DNA from 3 places in the Phyllobacterium sp. RCAM01083 genome. Region 2 is predicted to be linked to each of the others. Evidence: riboswitches for the same ligand, from Rfam matches in the RefSeq annotation. Region 2 holds a riboswitch; each other region holds the start of a gene.
The links. Region 2 has a riboswitch for cobalamin ahead of ACZ25R_RS16315 (DUF1636 family protein). Riboswitches for the same ligand answer to the same signal wherever they lie in the genome.
Positions count from the first base shown of each region.

Region 1: another riboswitch for cobalamin. It lies ahead of ACZ25R_RS12920 (CbtB domain-containing protein); the one in region 2 lies ahead of ACZ25R_RS16315 (DUF1636 family protein).
Region 3: another riboswitch for cobalamin. It lies ahead of ACZ25R_RS07355 (aromatic ring-hydroxylating oxygenase subunit alpha); the one in region 2 lies ahead of ACZ25R_RS16315 (DUF1636 family protein).

Region 1 covers NZ_JBVFZN010000005.1:1,263,396-1,266,663, forward strand. Annotated here, with positions in the region: gene copD (copper homeostasis membrane protein CopD) at 1-622, opposite strand, end outside; gene copC (copper homeostasis periplasmic binding protein CopC) at 622-993, opposite strand; gene ACZ25R_RS12915 (histidine phosphatase family protein) at 1,080-1,676, opposite strand; cobalamin riboswitch at 1,724-1,874, shown strand; gene ACZ25R_RS12920 (CbtB domain-containing protein) at 1,907-2,116, shown strand; gene ACZ25R_RS12925 (CbtA family protein) at 2,129-2,869, shown strand; gene ACZ25R_RS12930 (hypothetical protein) at 3,008-3,268, shown strand, end outside.
Region 2 covers NZ_JBVFZN010000005.1:1,933,438-1,936,705, forward strand. Annotated here, with positions in the region: gene ACZ25R_RS16310 (transglutaminase family protein) at 1-1,111, opposite strand, end outside; cobalamin riboswitch at 1,266-1,478, shown strand; gene ACZ25R_RS16315 (DUF1636 family protein) at 1,585-1,947, shown strand; gene ACZ25R_RS16320 (ABC transporter ATP-binding protein) at 2,074-2,880, shown strand; gene ACZ25R_RS16325 (ABC transporter substrate-binding protein) at 2,880-3,268, shown strand, end outside.
Region 3 covers NZ_JBVFZN010000005.1:128,470-131,737, forward strand. Annotated here, with positions in the region: gene ACZ25R_RS07345 (L-fuconate dehydratase) at 1-417, shown strand, start outside; gene ACZ25R_RS07350 (DUF1868 domain-containing protein) at 497-1,207, shown strand; cobalamin riboswitch at 1,319-1,518, shown strand; gene ACZ25R_RS07355 (aromatic ring-hydroxylating oxygenase subunit alpha) at 1,644-2,888, shown strand; gene ACZ25R_RS07360 (FAD-binding oxidoreductase) at 2,896-3,268, shown strand, end outside.

The DNA.
Region 1 (3,268 bases), 670 kb from region 2:
CGGATGCGATCACCAGTGCGACGGCCGCATGACCGGCCGACGAAAACCGCATCAGCGCCGTTTGCGCAGTCACACGCCATTCCGCCTGGCGCAACCGGCCAAGGATCAGCACGACCGGTATCAGCGCGCCGATCCACGCGCCGCCCGAGAGCACATGCACCATATCGTTAAAACGGTGGGCCGCGCCGATCCAGCCCTCCCGCATTGTGGCATGGCCGGAAAATGCCAGGCTTGCCAGAAGCAGCCCCGAAGCCATGGCAAGAGCGATGGACGCGCGGCGTGGCGAGAGAGCCAATGCGGGCAACAAAAGCAGGGCCGCCGCGACCTGTATCGCCCAGCCGCGGCCGACGCTTGTCTCAAGCAGCACGTCGCGGATGGTTCCGAGATCGACGGCATCGCTCCAGCCCTGCCCGATCATTCCAGCCTGCAGCGGCAGAGCGGCAAAGATCGTTCCGATAGCCAGAAAGACCGCGATCCCGCTCGCAGGACGCAGGCGCTCCCCGATCTCCAGCGCCAGGGGTTTGGGCACAAGCAGTGCGAGATAGGCAAACGCGCCCCACAGGAACATCGTGGACGTATTGTGCACGAACCTGCACAGAACAAGCGTGGTCTCCAACCCCATCAGGGTTTGACGGTGAATGTATAGCTGCCCTTGGTCTTGTGACCGTCGGTGGAAAGTGCGGTCCAGTTCACGGTATATTCCCCCGACGCGAGGGGGGCCGACAGCGGAATAACCAGTGTCTTGTGGTCGTTGATCGACAGTTTGGCCTGTCCCGTCGATATGGTCGCCTTGCCCGGGCCAGTGATCGTTGCACCTGAGAATTTCAGGTTCAAACCCTCGGAAAATGTCAGATCGATCTCGACGGGCGAGACCTTCACGATGGCGTTTTCGGCCGGAACTGCCGATTCAAGATGGGCGTGCGCCAATACCTGCCCCAACAGGCCGGCATTAAGGACCGTTGCGACAGCAAAAATACGAATGAGCCGTGACATGAGAACTCCTGTGAGCGGGCGGATTTGACGGATCCGGAGAAAGGGTGCGACCGCGCGGCGAAAGCTAAGCCTGATTTTTGCCGGGATCATGGCAGAATCCCTGTGGGATGCGGCGGCACGCAGGCGGCAGCGCGAAGCATCCACCGGCGGCCGTCGCTGCTCATTTCCGTACAGCTGCGCGGCTCGACATCGATGCGCCAGAATGCGGAATCCGGTGCCTGCAACACGCTCAGAACAGCGGCACGAATGACGGAAGCGTGCGTCACCACGATTGTGTGACCGCCATCATGCATATGCGCGCTCATCCAATCTGCAATCCTGACGAGAAAATCATGGATGGATTCGCCGCCATGCGGGGCCGAGGCGGGATTGTTCATCCAGTCCGTTACATCGTCCGGGTGAGCTTCGTGGACAGCGGCGAGTGTCCTCCCCGCCCATTTCCCGTAATCGATATCCGCCAACGCCGCATCGACAACGGATACCAGACCCAGGGCATCGGCGGTTTGCCGGGCGCGCAGCGCCGGACTGATCAAAACACGGTGCGCACGGCGCAAATGCCCGGCAATAGCCTGCAGGTTTTGGGCTTCCCCGGGTTCAAGCGCTTCGTCGGCGGGGAAAGCACCTGTGCGGACCGCCGGTGTGGCGCCATGGCAAACAAGGGTCAACCGCGTGGCTCTGGTCAAAATATCCCTCAAAACCCTCAGGAAAAAACCGGAAACAGCCTGCAGACCGTTCATTGACAGTCTGCGGCGCGCACAGATATAACCGTGCTGTTGCGAGTTTGGAAGCCGGTGAAATTCCGGAGCGGTCGCGCCACTGTAATTAATCAGTCCTTTTTCACTGATTGAAAGCCAGACCCTGGCCGCAACATCATTTATTCCGTTAGTGAACGCGTCATTCTGGGAGAAAATTCATGTCCGATATCGCTCTTACGCCGTCAGCAGGCGTCACGCCCATTCCTCTTGGCGAAGTCTTGCCCTGGGCCATTTTCGGCGGGCTGATCATGCTGCTCGCAATCTATTTCATTGGTGCGGAAGAAGGTGCGATGTCGCTCTTCTCGGGCATGTATGTGCACGAATTCGTTCATGACGGCCGCCATCTCCTCGGTTTTCCCTGCCACTGAGGAAACAAAACAATGACAAGAGATCTTTTGATCCGCGGCATGATCGCAGGGGTCATCGCAGGGTTATTGGCGTTCGGGTTTGCCCGGGTGTTCGGTGAACCGCAGGTTGATCATGCCATTGCCTTCGAGGAAAAGATGAGCCAGGCGGCCGGCGCAGCGGCTGAACCGGAGCTTGTCACGCGGGCGACACAGGCCGGCATCGGCCTGTTTACCGGCCTTGTCGTCTACAGTGCCGCGCTTGGCGGATTGTTCTCCCTGGTCTTTGCCTTTGTGCATGGCCGGGTCAGTTCCCTCAGCCCGCGCAGTACGGCGGCCCTGCTGGCGCTCGCAGGTTTTGTGGCAATTGTTCTCGTTCCCTGCATCAAGTACCCGATGAATCCGCCTGCGGTTGGCAGCCCGGATACCATCGGGGCCAGAACGGAACTGTTCTTCGTCATGCTGGTGGTTTCGCTCGGTGCCCTTGCGGCGGCTGTGGGTCTGGCAAAGCGCCTTTATGCCCAGCACGGCGCATGGAACGCGACATTGATGGCCGGTGCCGCCTATGTCGTGTTCATTGCGCTGGTGCAATACGCGCTTCCCGCCATCAATGAAGTTCCCGAACAGTTCTCACCGACCGTTCTCTGGAACTTCCGCGTCGCATCGCTGGGCATCCATGTGATCGTCTGGACAACGCTTGGTCTGCTCTTCGGCGCTTTGGCTCAACGGGTTCTGGCCGGACAGCGTCCGCGCTATCGCCTGCATGCGGCACGCTGAGCGCAGTCGCGCCATTCCTGAACGCCCGCGGGCGTTCAGGCTTCCGCTGCCGATGGGACTGTCATGAGACCGCAACGCTTCGATATCCCCATGGGATGCCCGGGAGGCTGGCTTCTGGCTCTGCTCTCATGCTTGTTCATGCTGCAAACCGAAAGCGGCTGGGCGCACCGCAGCAGCGCCGGTACCGATACATCGGGCATTTCCATTCCAAGCCTGTCCCATGGTGAAATGGCGGTTATCGCCGACTACCGCAAGCCGATCCTCGATCTGGCGGCCCGCATGACCCGCACCGATGAGAAATTCCGGCGGCTGCTGAACTACACCAATATCCAATACAGCTATTGTCTCTGGGGCATTGTCCCCGGCAGCATCGCGGATGAGCAAAGCCCGTTCAATGCC
Region 2 (3,268 bases):
CAAAACGCTCGCGCAGCCGCCGGATCAGCTTGTCGGCCTTTTCGCGCTTGGTCGGCCCGACCGCATCGGTGTTCCATTCGCCCGATTCGAAATCGTCGATGGACACGAATGTGGGCTCGCCGCCCATAGTCAGGCGCACATCCCTCTCGTTCAGGATCGCGTCCACCTTTTCGCCGAGCGCATCGAGCGCATTCCAGGATTCGTCGGAAAAGGGCTTGGTGATGCGCGGGTGCTCGGATACGCGCGTCACCCGCATATCGAAACCGAATTCCACATTGGCGAATTCCGCCATGCCGGAAATCGGTGCGGCATTGCGGTAATGCGGGGTGGCGGCAAGCGGTACGTGGCTTTCACCGGTCAGAAGCCCGGAGGTGGGGTCGAGACCGATCCAGCCCGCCCCCGGCAGGTAGACTTCGCACCAGGCATGCAGATCGGTGAAATCCTTGTCCGTTCCGGCGGGACCATCGATGGCGACAAGATCGGGCTTCAGCTGGATGAGATAGCCGGAGACGAACCGCGCGGCAAAACCGAGATTGCGCAACACCTGCACCAGCAGCCAGCTTGAATCCCGGCACGATCCCGAGCGCAGGTTCAAGGTTGCGTCCGGTTCCTGAACCCCGGTTTCCATGCGGATGACATAGCCGATCTCGCGCTGGATACGTGCGTTGAGATCAACGACGAAATTCACCGTGTTCGTCGGGCTGCGATCGATGGTTGCAAGGAAAGCCGAAACCAGCGGTCCTGCCGGTTCCGGTTTCATATAGATCGACAGGTCGTCGCTGATCTCTTCGGGATAGCTGAACGGCCAGGTCTCGGCGACCGGTTCGACGAAGAAATCGAATGGATTGTAGACGGTCATATCAGCGACGAGATCGACCTCGATCTTCAGCTCCGTCACCGGTTCGGGAAAGACGAAGCGGGCGAGGAAATTGCCGTAGGGGTCCTGCTGCAGGTTGACGAAATGATTGGCCGGACTGACTTTCAGGGAATGACTGAGAACTTTTGTCCGGGAATGGGGTGCCGGCTGGAGCCGGATGATCTGCGGCCCGAGCATGATGGGCCGGTCATACCTGTAGTGTGTCAGATGATAGACTGCTGCGTGAATTGCCATATCGCCTCAAAAGTCTGATTCAAAAAACTGCGGTTCCACAAATGCTCCCAGCACTCTAACGCGTTACCGGCCAATTGAAATCTTTCATTTGCCAAAAATTTTGGCAGCGGCAAAAATTGCCGCATAAACGTGCTTGCAACTGCGCGGCTGGCCGCATAGCATCCGCGCCGATGGTTTCTTCCGCACGACAACGCGGGAGATGAAAAGGGAACACGGTGAGGCGTACCCAAAAGGGACCGAGACCGTGGCTGCCCCCGCAACTGTAAGCGGTGAGCGATGCCTGACATGCCACTGACCGGAAGGTCGGGAAGGCAAGGCGAAGCTGAGACCCGCGAGCCAGGAGACCTGCCATCTCATCTACAATTCGAACCGGACGGGGTGTGCCGGGAGCGATGCGATGTCCTCTCCCGCATTGTCGCGATGGTGCATTGGCCGCGTTCCCCTAACCTTTGTCCACAAGGCAAGGCACCGGCATGACCACGCCAAGACCCGATCACCAGATTATCGTCTGCACCCTGTGCAAGGCGGTCGACGGCCTGTCACGACCGGGACAGGCCCTTGCCCACAGGCTGCAGGCGGAACTCGATGGCCAGCTCGGCTATGAGGTGCGCGGTGTTGGCTGCATGGCGGGCTGCGAACGACCCTGCACGGTGGCGTTCCGGGCGCCCGGCAAGGCGCAATATCTCTTCGGCGATATCGATCCCGCCACGGACTTTGCCGATCTTCTGGACTTCGCCCGGATGTATCACGCGCTCGCCGATGGCTGGTCCAAGGCATCACAGCGCCCGCAAGGCCTTTGGGACAAGACTCTCGCACGCATTCCGGCGCACCTATGATACATCAGGCATTGACCAATGTTATAACGTTACTATACGAGAACGACGCGTCCGCGATAACGCGACGACGTTTACCGGTTGGGATTTGACACCATGTGCCTTGCCTGCAGTCACGGATATCCGCCCATGAGCCATGTTGCCCTGCGTGCCGACGAGGTGACGTTCCGCACCGCCGGCCAGACGCTGGTGGACGAGGTATCGCTCGACATCGTGCGCGGCGCGCGACTTGCCATTATCGGGCCGAATGGCGCGGGGAAATCCACGCTTTTGCGCATGCTGGCCGGGCTGCTGCGCCCCTCCTCCGGCAACGTCCATCTCGACGGTACGGCAATAGACCGGCTGCCGCCGAAGGAACGGGCCAGGAGATTTGCCTTCGTCGGCCAGACCGACATGCCGGACCCGCAATTGCTGGTTGACGATTATGTCTCCCTTGGCCGCATTCCGCACACCGGCACCCTGACCAAGGCGAAGGACCGGGATATCGTGACGGAAGCCCTGCTCCGCGCCGGGATCGCCGCGTTTTCGCGCCGTCCCATCGGCTCGCTCTCCGGCGGCGAAAGGCAGCGCGTGCAGCTGGCGCGCGCCATCGCCCAGCAGCCTGACATCCTGTTTCTCGACGAACCCACCAATCACCTCGACCCGAAGGCGCGCAGCGAATTGCTGGCGCTGGTGGCCGGTCTCAATGTGACTGTTATAGCGGTGCTGCACGACCTGCCGCTGGTGGCGCCGTTTGCCACCCACGTTGCCGTCATGCATGCCGCCCAGCTCGTCGCCGCCGGCACGCCCGACGAAACGCTGACGCCGCGCATCGTCAGCGATGTCTTCGATCTCGATGTCCTGCGCCTGCGCCATCCCTCGCAGGATCGCGATCTCATGGTGTTCGAAGCACCCGGACCAACCACAAAACAAACTGCTCAGCTACGGAGAATTTGATGAAAAGAATGCTGCTCGCCCTCGCCTTGTCGGCGCTGTCCGCCCCCGCATGGGCGTTTCCCGTGACGGTCGACAGTTGCGGCAAGCCCGTCACCTTCGAGGCCGCGCCCAAGCGTGCGGTCATCCAGGACATCAACATGAGCGAAATGGCCTTCGCCCTGCACCTGCAATCCTCGATGGTCGGGGTTTCGGGCATTACCGGCTGGTACAAGCTCGACGACGCCTTCAAGAAACAGCTGGGCGCCATTCCCGAGCTTGCGCCGAAATATCCGACCCTTGAAAATCTCATTGCGGCGGAACCGGATTTCTTCTTCGCCGGCTGGAATTACGGCATGAAGCCGGGCGGTGAGGTCACCCCCGACACGCTGGCGCCGCACGGCATCAAGAC
Region 3 (3,268 bases), 1.8 Mb from region 2:
CGGCAGGCAATCAAGCCTGTGAAGGTCGCGACCGGCGAGATGTGCCAGAACCGCATCATGTTCAAGCAGTTCATCGCCGAAGGCGCCATCGATGTGGTGCAGATCGATTCGTGCCGGATGGGCGGCCTCAATGAAGTGCTCGCCGTGCTGCTGATCGCCGCCAAATATGAACTGCCTGTCTGGCCGCATGCGGGCGGTGTCGGCCTGTGCGAATATGTGCAGCATCTGTCGATGATCGACTACATCGCCGTGTCGGGGACGAAGGAGGGGCGGGTGATCGAATATGTCGACCATCTGCACGAACATTTTGTCGATCCCTGCAACATCCGGGATGCCGCTTATATGCCGCCGTCGCTGCCGGGTTTCTCGATTGAAATGAAACAGGCGTCGATCGAGGAATATCTCCACCGGCCATAGAAAAGGGGCGGGGCTTCATCAGTCTGACAAAGAGCTGTCCTATGGCGGTTGCATCGTCTTCTCTCGTCACGGGGTTCCCATGCTCGACCTGATCAAGCCTTCGCTTGCCCGCTTTGCCGCCAGCCTGCATCCGGAACCGCCGGTGCATCTCGGCCGGCGCTACAACGGCGCGGGCGTCTTTCAGCCGGAACCCGGCAATACGGTGGTCTGCCATCTGGTGAAGGGCTCCGAGTCGGAAGCCTCGGTCATTGCCGTGCGCGACCGGATGCTGGCGATGCCCGATGCCGGCCAACTGGCCTTTACCCCCGTCTCCAGCCTGCACATGACGCTGTTTCAGGGCATTATCGAATATCGCCGCCGCCCGTCCTATTGGCCGGATGATGTTCCACTGGAGACAAGCATCGACGACATGACGCGGCTTTATGTGGATCGCCTGCAGGATTTCGAGGGATGCGGGCCGTTCAACGTCGAGGTGATCGACGTCACGCCCGCGGGCCTGACGGTGGCCGGTGCGAGCGAATATGACGAGCGCATCATGCGCGCCTGGCGCGACGAACTGGCCGTGCCGTTCGGTTACCGGCATCCTGATCACGACACCTATGTCTTCCACATCACGCTGGCCTATCCGATCGCGCGGTTCCCGGACGAAAGGCTCGGGGCCTGGCAGGAACTTCTGGATGATTGCCTAGCATTCATCCGGCGTGAATCGCCGGTCATTGCGTTGAATCCGCCCGCATTCTGCAGTTTTGCCGATATGAATCATTTCGAGGAACTGGTGGTTCTGGATTGAATCAGAGGCCGTTTGATCGCCAATCTGCGACATAGTGTACACGCGCCCGGCGTGTCGTCTTACGTAAATGCGATGTCGTTTCCGCACCTATTCTTTTTGGGTGCCGGATGCTTTTATCGGGGCACTTGAGGTGCCGCTTTTCTAGGGAAGCGGAGAATTGGGAAGCCGGTCGGAAACCCGGCGCTGCCCCCGCAACGGTAGTGGAGTGAAACACGGCATAACAGCCACTGGGTCACAACCCCGGGAAGGCGTCGTGACAGCCGATACGGCAACTCCAGAGCCCGGAAACCAGCCTCGGTACCAAAAACCGACTGATCGCGGTGGGCGATCAAGGAGCATGATTCTGTGCGGGCACCAGCCGGTGGCTGGCCGTGCAGGCGTTCTTCCTCCGTCACCACCAGTCAGTTCTTTCGCAACATCGAGGCGAGGACACGACATGGATATACGCAACGAACTGCTCCGGAACCTGAGAAACCGGAAACCCGGCTACGGCCTTGAACAGTCTTTCTATTCCGATCCGGATTATTTCCGGCTGGATATGGAGAACATCTTTTATCGCGACTGGCTGTTCATCGGCCATGATTGCGAAGTCGCCAAGCCCGGCAACTTCTTCACGGTGCAGGTCGGCGACTATCCCGTGGTCATCGTGCGCGACCGCCAGGGCCAGATCCGGGCTTTTCACAATTCCTGCCGCCATCGCGGCTCGCGCGTCTGCTCAGCCGAGCGCGGCACGTCGGCCAAGCTCGTCTGCCCCTATCACCAGTGGACCTACGAGCTCGACGGGCGCCTGCTGTTCGCCCGCCAGATGGGCGATGATTTCGACGCCAGCCAGCACAGCCTGAAGCCGGTGCAGTGCGAAAGCGTCGGCGGTTACATCTTCATCTGCCTGGCGCAGAATCCTGTCGATTTCAGCGCGACGCGCGCACTGATCGAACCCTATCTCGCGCCGCACCACCTCACCGAAACCAAGGTCGCCTATCAGAGCACCATCGTCGAAAAGGGCAACTGGAAGCTGGTCTGGGAAAACAACCGCGAGTGCTATCACTGCGTGGCCAATCATCCCGAGCTGTGCAAGACCTTCCCGGAAGCGCCGAGCGTGAGCGGTGTCCAGGGCGCCGCAGACGATCCGGAAATTGCCGCGCATTGGCAGCGTTGCGAAGCGGCAGGCCTGCCCAGCATTTTCCGCATGTCCGATGACGGCCAGTACCGCGCCACCCGTGTGCCGCTGCTGCGCGATGCGGAAAGCTATACGATGAGCGGGCGCCGCGCCGTCGGCCGGCAGCTCAGCGACAGTGTCAACGAGAAGCAGATCGGCTCGCTGCTGCTGTTCCATTACCCGACCACCTGGAACCATATCCTCGGCGACCATGCCATTTCCTTCCGGGTGCTGCCGCTCGGCCCGGATGAAACGCAGGTCACCACCAAATGGCTGGTGCATAAGGATGCGGTCGAGGGCGTGGATTACACCATCGAGGAACTGACGCATGTCTGGCTCGAGACCAATGACCAGGACCGCCGGATCGTCGAGGAAAACGCCTTCGGCATCCGCTCGCCCGCCTACGAGCCCGGACCCTATTCGCCCGAGCATGAAGGCGGCGTGCTGCAATTCCTCGAATGGTACTGCAGGTTCATGGAAGAGCGTCTCTCCGGCGGCGATACGCGGCTCAGCAAGGTAGCATAGGTACACAATGAACATGGGCGTTCCTCAGTCTTACCCGCACCTCGACCAGATGCAGCCATGGAATGACCGGCTGCATCTGCTGGAGTGTCTGTCGATCATCGAGGAAGCGCCGAATGTGAAGACCTTCACATTCCGTTCCGACAACCAGAACTGGTTCCGCTATGAGCCGGGCCAGTTCATGACCTTCGAGCTGCCGGTGCAGCCCGAAGCCGTCCTGCGCACCTATACGCTCTCCTCCAGCCCGTCACGGCCCTTCACCATCGCCGTGACGGTCAAGGCGCAGGAGAACAGCATCGGCACCCGCTGGATGCTGGATCATCTGACCCCCGGCATGCGGCTGAAGGCCTTCGGTCCGCTCGGCGATTTCTCCATGCGCAGGC